One region of the Polaromonas sp. CG_9.11 genome, then DNA from elsewhere that is predicted to be linked to it. Evidence: predicted binding sites of a transcription regulator. Region 1 holds the regulator's gene; each other region holds the start of a gene.

Region 1 (3,276 bases):
GAATCTGCAATCGCGCAGCCCGATAGCGACAAAACCTTGCCATCAACGCAGCGCGTCGAACGCACAATACGCACCCCGGCAGCTTGCGAACTGAGCAAACCGGCTTGCAGGTCCTCATGAATCGTTCCGTTGCCTGTGCCAGCCACCACCAGCCCCCGCACGCCCTGATCGACCAGTGCCCGGACCATGAGCGAGCTCGCGCCTGCGTAATTCATAACAATCTCGACGCGGGGCCAGATTGCTATTTTTTCAATAGCTAAAAGAGCAATATCAGCCTGCGGAACTGGCCAATTCCTTAGCAATCTTAGCTTGCCTTCCTCAACATAGCCGACAGGGCCGGCATCACCGGAACCGAAGGCGTCGAGTTTGTAAGGATGCACTTTTTGCACATCCATTGCGCTGTGTACCGTTCCGGCGCAGACGACCACCACGCCGCAGGCCTCCGGATGGCTGGCGACCACCACGGCATCCATTACATTTTGCGGGCCATCAGGCGCCAGAGCGGTGGCCGGGCGCATGGCGCAGGTGAGCACCACCGGCTTGGCCGGCTGGCATGTCATCTGCAAAAAATAAGCAGTCTCCTCCAGCGTGTCCGTGCCATGCGTGATGACGATGCCCTGGACATCATCATCTGCAAGAAAATGGCGCACGCGATTCGCGAGTTGCGCCCAGACTTCAAAGCTCATGTCCTTGCTGTCGATCTGGCTCACCTGTTCGCTGATGATCGAACCGCTTCCGTGCAGCGCAGGGATGGCAGCGATCAGTTGCTCAATGCCCACCTCTGCAGCGGTGTAACCGATGTTGTCAGAGGCATGGGCAGCCTTCCCGGCAATGGTTCCGCCGGTTCCCAAAATGACCAGTTTGCGATGCTTCATAGGATGTAATTGCTTTTTTATAAAAGCTGTATGAAAATACAGTTGCTGGCTATTCATACAGGTATACTAAATTTAGCCAGAGCATAGATTTCAGGCAAGTCCCGTTTTAACCCAAGGCCCAAAGCTTATGCGCACTTCCAATGATTTTTCAGCTCTGCCTGCTGGCCGACCCAAACTTACTGCAAGACAGGCACAAATCCTGGAATTGATCCAGAAAGCAATCGCCCAGGCAGGCGCGCCTCCGACCAGGGCAGAAATTGCTGCCCAGCTCGGTTTTCGTTCACCCAATGCAGCCGAAGAGCATCTGAAGGCGCTGGCAAAAAAGGGCGTCATCGAACTTGTCAGTGGCACCTCGCGAGGCATTCGACTTCGAACCGAGGCCCTGCAAGCCTTAAACCACTCGCGGATGGAGCCGTTTTTAATGCCTTCTGACCGGATTAACCAGTGGGCCCTGCCCCTCGTGGGTAGGGTGGCTGCGGGCAGCCCGATCCTGGCGCAGGAACATATCGAACAAACGTATTTTTTTGAAAGTTCATTGTTCGATCAGAAGCCTGACTACCTCCTCAAAGTGCGCGGCATGAGCATGCGTGATGTGGGGATCATGGACGGCGACTTGCTGGCCGTGAAGCAGGCCAGGGAAGCCCAAAATGGCCAGATTGTGGTCGCCCGGCTGGGCGACGAAGTCACCGTCAAACGCTTTCACCGCAACGAGCACCTGATCGAACTGCTGTCCGAAAATCCCGACTTCAAGCCCATCGTGGTCCAGCCCGGCGAACCTTTCGAGCTTGAAGGCCTGGCCGTCGGGTTGATCCGCGGCAGACTGTCGATGTAGTTCTTCCAGCCTTTCTTGCGCTACCCGATGGCGTTGCCTTCTCTCGGGGTAGCGGCAGCTAAATCGCCACTGTTTGAAAACGATCCGCCTTTCCTTTTGGCAGACCCTGCCACGCCTGTATCCAAACTTTATCAACCGGAGTTCTTCATGCGAATCATCAGCTTTTCACATGCCCCCATGCAAGCCTTCTGGACGGTCCCGGTTCAGGCGATGGCGCCCTGGATCACCCGGATCAGGCATTCGTTTGGACACGGTGCAGTTCATTCCATTGCACAGCGCTTGGCAGGGACAGCACAATTTTCTTTTCTACCGTGCACCGCAACGGCCAGCAACCACGCCATTTTTGACATTCCTCCTGAAATTGCCCGCCCACCATGCATCCCGATGCCACAGGAACCGACACGCAGCGTGCTGCGGGTCGTACGTGAATCCGACGCGGCCATTCAGCCCGATTGCGCGGGACGCATGGTCATTTCAGGGCGAATGGCCGATGTTTGCGCAGAACTTGACCGCATGACCCTGCTAGCGGAATCCACTATCGCCGGTTGCTGATTTTTCCTGCGTCAGGAAAAAGCGTCTGGCGACCCTACAACGACTCAGAACCTGATTGCCATTCCCCGCAATTCGAACCTTGGTGTGAATCGCAAACCAAGAAATAGCCTATTCAGGTTGTGAACTACTGATCTTCGAAAAACAGGAATCTTGAAGGCACAATATCTGCATGAATATTGTGATTCTTGATGATTACCAGGACGCAGTGCGAAAACTGGCCTGCGCGGCAAAGCTTGAAGCCTACCCTGCCAAGGTCTATACCAACACCGTCAAGGGCGCTGGCCAACTGTCGGTCCGGCTGAGGGACGCTGACGTGATCGTACTGATCCGCGAGCGCACCCACCTGACCCGCCAGGTGATTGAAAAGCTTCCCAAGCTCAAGCTGGTCGTCCAGACGGGGCGGATCGGCAGCCATGTGGATGTGGCCGCCTGCACAGAACGCGGCATTGCGGTGGCCGAAGGCTCGGGCTCACCGATTGCGCCAGCGGAACTGACCTGGGCGCTGGTCATGGCGGCCACGCGCCGCATTCCCCAGTATGTGTCGCATCTCAAGCATGGCGCATGGCAGCAATCGGGTCTGAAATCGGCGTCGATGCCGCCTAATTTTGGCCTTGGATGCGTGCTTAGGGGCAAGACGCTGGGGATTTGGAGCTACGGCAAGACAGGCCAGCTGGTGGCCGGCTACGGCCGGGCATTCGGCATGCGGGTAATCATCTGGGGCAGCCCGGCCTCGCGCGAACGCGCCCAGGCCGACGGCTTTGAACTAGCACCCAGCAAGATCGAGCTGTTCAAGCAATGCGACGTTCTCAGCCTTCACCTGCGACTCGGAGAAGAAACGACCGGCATCGTCACACTGGAAGACATGTCGCGCATGAAACCCACCTCGCTGCTGGTCAACACGTCACGCGCCGAACTGATTGAATCCGAAGCGCTGATTGCGGCGCTCAACCGTGGGCGGCCGGGCATGGCAGCGATCGACGTGTTTGAATCGGAACCCATCCTTCAGGGGCATGCCCT
Region 2 (3,276 bases), on a different contig from region 1:
AGTTCGGCCAGCTTCTTGCCATAGTCGACATGCTGGTTCAGCCAGAGTTCAAGCGACGGCCGGACAAAGCTGGACACCAGCCGCACCGCATCACGCGAATTGAGCCGCTCCTTGATCTGGCCCTGGAACTGCGGATCGAGCACCTTGGCGCTGAGCACGTAGCTGGCGCGGGCAAACACGTCCTCGGGCAGCAGCTTGACGCCTTTGGGCAGCAGCGAATGCAGTTCGATGAAGCTCTTGACCGCCGTGAACAGGCCGTCACGCAGCCCGCTTTCATGCGTGCCGCCGGCGCTGGTCGGGATCAGGTTGACATAGCTTTCGCGCACCGGCGCACCGTCTTCGGTGAAAGCGACGCACCAGCTGGCGCCCTCACCTTCGGCAAAGGTTTCATGCGCACTGTCGGCAAAGCCTTCGCTCTCGAACATCGGGATCAGCGGATCGGCGGTGAGGGTCTGCATCAGGTAGTCGCGCAAGCCGCCCTTGAAGACCCAGGTCTGCACGTCCTTCGTTTTCTCGTTCGTCAGCGTGACGGTCACGCCGGGCATCAACACCGCCTTGCTGCGCAGCAGGTGCGTCAACTCAGCCATCGGCAGCGCTGATGATTCAAAATATTTGGCATCCGGCCAGGCGCGCACCGTGGTGCCGGATTTACGGTCGCCGCTTTCGGTCTTGCGCAGCACCAGCGGCTCGATCACGTCGCCACCGGAAAAAGCCAGGCTGGCGACCTTGCCTTCGCGGTAGGACGTGACTTCAAGCCGGGTGGACAGCGCATTCGTCACGCTGACGCCGACGCCGTGCAGACCCCCCGAAAAACTGTAGGCGCCGCCCTTTCCCTTGTCGAATTTGCCGCCGGCATGCAGCCGGGTGAACACCAGCTCGACCACCGGCGCCTGCTCTTCCGGGTGCAGGCCAAAGGGAATGCCGCGCCCGTCGTCCTCGATGGTCACCGAGCCGTCGGCGTGCAGTGTGACCTTGATCTTCTTGCCGTGCCCGGCCAGTGCCTCGTCGGCCGAGTTGTCGAGCACCTCCTGGATGATGTGCAGCGGATTGTCGGTTCGGGTGTACATGCCCGGGCGCTGCTTGACGGGCTCCAGGCCCTTCAAGACGCGGATCGAACTTTCGGAATAAGCGGGGGAAGCAATGATGTTTTTGTCGGCCATGGCAGTTCAAGTGTTGCCTGAATTGTAGACCGGGGCGACCAAGTCAACTGTACAAACATACAGCCCTCAAGCCCGCTCATTTCCCCCCGTGGGGTTGGCCGAGTCAACTTTTGCGCAGACGACTGCCGCTGGAGAACATTTTCGTTAAAGTCTGCCCATGACTTCAAGCGCGCTTTCGTCCCCCCAAAAACTGTCGATGTTTCAGGTTCTGGCCTGCGGCGCGGCCATTGTCACGCTGTCGATGGGCATCCGGCATGGCTTTGGCCTGTGGCTGCAGCCCATCACCCAGGCGCAGGGCTGGACGCGCGAAACCTTTGCCTTTGCGATTGCGGTGCAGAACCTGTCGTGGGGTATCTTTGGCATTTTTGCCGGCATGGTGGCCGACCGCTTCGGCGCGTTCCGGGTGATTGCCGGTGGCGCTGTGCTCTATGCCCTGGGACTGGTTGGCATGGCGCTGTCGCCGACGGGGCTGCTGTTCACGCTGACGGCCGGCGTGCTGATCGGCGCGGCCCAGGCGGGCACCACCTATGCGGTGATTTACGGCGTGATCGGCCGCAACATCTCGGCGGACAAGCGCTCGTGGGCCATGGGCGTGGCGGCGGCGGCAGGATCGTTTGGCCAGTTCCTGATGGTGCCCACCGAGGGTTTCCTCATCAGCACGCTGGGCTGGCAGACCGCCCTGCTGGTGCTGGGCGGCGCCGTGCTGCTGATCGTGCCAGTGGCACTGGGCCTGCGCGAAAACGGGTTTGACGGCGGCGTGCCCGCCAGGCGCGACCAGAGCATCGGCCAGGCGCTGGGCGAGGCGCTGAAGTACCCGAGCTTTCAGATGCTGATGGCGGGTTACTTTGTCTGCGGCTTCCAGGTCGTTTTCATCGGCGTCCACATGCCCAGCTACCTCAAGGACAAGGGGCTGTCGCCGCAGGTGGCCGGTTACGCGCTGGCATTGATCGGCCTGTTCAACGTGTTTGGGACCTACGCGGCGGGCGTGCTCGGCCAGCGGATGGCCAAGCGCAAGATCCTGGCGACGATCTATTTTTCGCGCGCCATCGTGATCAGCGTGTTCATCGCCGCGCCGCTGAGCCCGGCCAGCGTCTATATCTTTTCCAGCCTGATGGGCCTGCTGTGGCTCTCGACGATTCCGCCGACCAACGCGGTGGTGGCGCAGATCTTCGGCATCCAGCACATGTCGATGCTCAGCGGCTTCATCTTCTTCAGCCACCAGATCGGCTCTTTCATGGGCGTGTGGCTGGGCGGCTTCCTGTATGACCGCACCGGCAGCTACGACATCGTCTGGTACATCGCCATCGTGCTGGGCGTGCTGGCGGCGCTGATCAACCTGCCAGTCCGGGAAACGCCGATTCACCGGGTCAGCCCGGGCGGCCTGGTACAGGGCGCTTGAGATGCTGCGCAAAGCCGTACTCTGGAGCCTGGCCATCGTGGTCTCACTGGGCGTGTTTTCGCTGTATACGCGGCCCGAGTTCCTGATCTCACTGGCCGACCAGATGTGGTCGTGTTTTTAGGACTTTCTTTAAAAATTTCAAGCCTTTAAGGCCTCTTGCGCAAGCAGGTATTGCCTTGACAGCTATAAAAATGATAGTAAACCATTCAGCATTCGACGCCCTTCATGCAGACGCAGCAGCGCCTTCCTCCTGGGTGGTGCGCTGGTCGCATCTGGTCACGCCGGGCGGTGTGGTGCTCGACGTGGCCTGCGGTCATGGGCGCCATGCGCGCTGGTTCCATCAGCAAAATCATCCGGTCGTGCTGGTGGACCGGGCGCAGGCAGCAATTGAGTCCATCGCCATTCCGGCGCCGGCCTGCGAAGCCGTGGTGGCCGACATTGAAAACGGCCCCTGGCCGTTCGCGGGCCGCCAATTCGATGCGGTGGTGATCGCCAACTACCTGTGGCGACCGCTGATGCCCACCCTGCTGGCCAGTCTCGCGCCCGGGGGCGTGCTGATTTACGAAACCTTTGCGCAGGGCAACGAAACGGTTGGAAAACCCTCAAGGCTTGATTTTCTGCTGCGTCCCGGCGAACTGCTGGAGACCTGTCGCACATTGCGCATCGTCGCCTTTGAAGAGGGCTTTCTCGAAGGGCCCAACGGGGAAAAGCCGCGTT
Region 3 (3,276 bases), on a different contig from region 1:
AGCAGCTTAGGCGCAACGGGCGAACACTTCCATCGCGGGTTTGTCGCCGCACAGATGGATCCCGGGTCGCGCCCGGGATGACAGATTCAATCCTCATCGGCCTGCGACACAACGCGCCGAATCACGTCGCCGCCAAATCCCCGGGCCGCCAGAAAGCGCATCTGTTTGGCCCGGGCGGCGGCATCCGGGGCCGGCCCGTCAAACTTCTTGCGCCAGATCTCGCGGGCGCGTTCGAGTTCGCTGACCTTGAGCTTGCTGACCGCCTCGGACACCGCTTCGGCGCCCAGCCCCTTGTTCAGCAGCTCGTACTTGATACGTGAAGCGCCAAATCGCCCGGCACGGCGGTTGATCACCGATTCGACGACCCGCGCTTCGCTGATGAAATCCTTGGCCTGCAGGTCATCGAGCACCTGCGCCAGTTGGCCCGGCGTTTCCTCATGGTCTTTCAGCTTGCGCTCCAGTTCGGCGCGCGAATGTTCGCGGGCGGCCAGGTAACGCAGGGCGCGACCCTTGAGCGACAGGCCAAAGCCCGCACGGGCGGCAGGTTTGGCATCAGTCATGCGCGTCTTGCGGGCGAGCCGCTATTGCGCAACATCTTTCAGCTATGCTTTCAATAGCTGAATGCGCCCGTGGAGACTGCGCAAAAGCCTGATTTGGCATATAAAACCGGCTCAAGACTGGGTCGGGACCACCGGCGGCAAGGGTGCCAGCAGCGCTTTGTCGGCCATCACCTTCAAGGGCTTTTCCGCCTTTTCGGCTTTCTCGGGTTTTGCCCCCTTTTCAGGCTCGGCGCCGCCCTGCGCCGCCTGCACCAGCGGAATGCCCAGCGATTCGCGCACCTTGTTCTCGATCTCGATGGCCAGCGCCGGGTTTTCCTTCAGGAATTCGCGCGAGTTGTCACGGCCCTGGCCGATTTTCTCGCCCTTGTAGGCATACCAGGCACCGGCTTTTTCAACGATGTGGCCGGCCACGCCCAGGTCGAGCACCTCGCCCAGCCGGCTGATGCCTTCGCCGTACAGGATGTCGAACTCGGCCGTCTTGAAGGGTGAGGCGACCTTGTTCTTCACCACCTTGACGCGCGTTTCGTTGCCGATGACCTCGTCGCCCTTCTTGATCGAACCGATACGGCGAATGTCCAGCCGCACCGAGGCATAGAACTTCAGTGCGTTGCCGCCGGTCGTGGTTTCGGGGCTGCCGAACATCACGCCGATCTTCATGCGGATCTGGTTGATGAAAATCACCATGCAGTTGGCCTTCTTGATGGTGGCGGTCAGCTTGCGCAGCGCCTGGCTCATCAAACGGGCCTGCAGGCCGGGCAGCGAGTCGCCCATCTCGCCTTCAAGCTCGGCCTTGGGCGTGAGCGCCGCCACCGAGTCGATGACGATCAGGTCAACCGCGCCCGAGCGGGTCAGCGAATCGACGATTTCCAGCGCCTGCTCGCCAGTGTCGGGCTGCGAGATCAGCAGTTCCTGCAGGTTGACGCCCAACTTTTGCGCGTACTGGATGTCCAGCGCATGTTCGGCATCGACAAACGCGCAGGTGCCGCCGATTTTCTGCATTTCGGCAATCACCTGCAGCGTCAGCGTGGTCTTGCCCGACGACTCGGGGCCGTAGATTTCGACCACCCGGCCGCGCGGCAAGCCGCCGACGCCGAGCGCAATGTCCAGGCCCAGCGAGCCGGTCGATACCACCTGGATGTCTTCGATGACCTCGCCGGCGCCCAGCTTCATGATGGTGCCTTTGCCGAATTGCTTTTCAATCTGGGCCAGCGCGGCGGCCAGCGCCTTGGCTTTTTCGGTGTTCAGGCCGGGAGCGGTCTTGATCGGTGCGTCCATGAAAAATTTCCTTAAAAATCAACGGGGTAAAAAGTTCTGCACGCACTTTTCACCAAAAATTTCAGACTGCTTTTTCTTGCAGTACTGGGTGCATGAACAGTACTTTATGGGCTTCATAGGCAGAAGTAAAGCCTGTTTTTAGTCAGTCTGCCTGACTAAATTTCGCTTAATAAAGTAGCATCTGCCCATGGCCGAAATCCTTTCCCCAACCCTTCCCCTCGTTCACGACACCCACTGGCGGCTGACCCACCTGGGACGCCTGATGGGTCATGCCTTGCGCCGTTTTGATGAGCGGGTGTTGTCGCTCATGGCCAGCAACGCCGACGTGCCGCTGGGCTTGTCCAACCTGGCGGCGCGCGATCAGGTGGGAGCGGCCCATATCCACATCACCCGCCACTTGGCCCTGGGCGGCTCGCGCCTGACGGACTTGGCAAACAGCGCCGGCATGAGCAAGCAGGCCATGGCCGACCTGGTGGATCAGTGCGATGCCTGGGGTTTGGTCAAGCGTGAGCCCGACCTGCACGACAAACGGGCCCGGCGCGTGGTGTTCACCGACTCGGGCCTGCTGTGGCTGGACGCTTTTCGCCGTGCAGTGGCCCAGGCGGAAAGCGAATTCCGCCAGGCCGTGGGAGACGACGTGGCCACAGTGGTGGCGCTTGGCCTAGAGGTTTACGCGGGATAAAGCAGGTGAAGTCATGTTTCCTGAAGATATTTCCCGTCGACGAAAGCACGCTCAAAACAATTATTTACGTTTTTTATAAAAATGTTTCAAATGTGATAATCCCGACGGTCAGTGCAATTTTCAGCAAATAAAACCAACGAAAGAAACCTGTATGTCCGTTGCAAACCGAATCTTCATTCCATTAGCCATTGCGACAATGCTTTCTGGCTGCGTGACCACAGACATGCAAATGGGAAATCCGGCCGCCAAGACCGTGGCTACCGGCAGTGCGGCCGGCGCGTCCAGCACCAATGCCAACAGCACACTTGAGAAATGCCAGTCGCCCCTTGGCACGGTGTCCCTGATCGAAAACCAGAGCGCCGGCTGGTACACCATCCTCACCAACGAATACCGCCTGCCGCCCACGGCCAACCTGCTTCGCCTGCTGATCCAGCAATCGAACTGCTTTGTGGTGGTGGAGCGCAGCGCCGCAGGCATGAACGCCATCAACCGCGAACGCGGCCTGCAACAGTCTGGCGAGATGCGCGCCGGCAGCAATTTTGGCAAAGGCCAGATCGTGTCCTCCGACTACGGCCTGTCGCCTGAAATCGTCTTCAGCCAGGACAACACGGGCGGCATGGGCGTTGCCTTGGGCAGCCTGCTCGGCGGTGGTGCGGGCCGTGCCCTGGCAACGGTCGGCGCCAGCACCAAGACACGTGAAGCCAGCGCCTTGCTCACCATGATCGACAACCGTTCCGGCGTGCAGATTGCCGCATCCGA

Evidence for each region. Region 1 encodes LexA, which represses DNA repair genes until DNA is damaged. Its sites were predicted from a motif close to ACTGTATNNNNATACAGT; they were not measured.
Region 2: a site for LexA is predicted at 1,207-1,224, ahead of IWX85_RS13900 (DNA topoisomerase IV subunit B). Genes of this name have one in related genera too.
Region 3: a site for LexA is predicted at 1,919-1,936, ahead of recA (recombinase RecA). Genes of this name have one in related genera too.

The regions. Positions count from the first base shown of each region.
Region 1 covers NZ_JADOVE010000020.1:82,799-86,074, reverse strand. Annotated here, with positions in the region: gene IWX85_RS16215 (asparaginase) at 1-875, opposite strand, end outside; gene lexA (transcriptional repressor LexA) at 1,003-1,707, shown strand; gene IWX85_RS16205 (hypothetical protein) at 1,735-2,259, shown strand; gene IWX85_RS16200 (D-2-hydroxyacid dehydrogenase family protein) at 2,429-3,276, shown strand, end outside.
Region 2 covers NZ_JADOVE010000016.1:73,289-76,564, forward strand. Annotated here, with positions in the region: gene IWX85_RS13900 (DNA topoisomerase IV subunit B) at 1-1,160, opposite strand, end outside; gene IWX85_RS13905 (MFS transporter) at 1,318-2,559, shown strand; gene IWX85_RS13910 (bifunctional 2-polyprenyl-6-hydroxyphenol methylase/3-demethylubiquinol 3-O-methyltransferase UbiG) at 2,751-3,276, shown strand, end outside.
Region 3 covers NZ_JADOVE010000014.1:28,471-31,746, reverse strand. Annotated here, with positions in the region: gene recX (recombination regulator RecX) at 87-560, opposite strand; gene recA (recombinase RecA) at 672-1,835, opposite strand; gene IWX85_RS12575 (MarR family winged helix-turn-helix transcriptional regulator) at 2,023-2,517, shown strand; gene IWX85_RS12570 (CsgG/HfaB family protein) at 2,669-3,276, shown strand, end outside.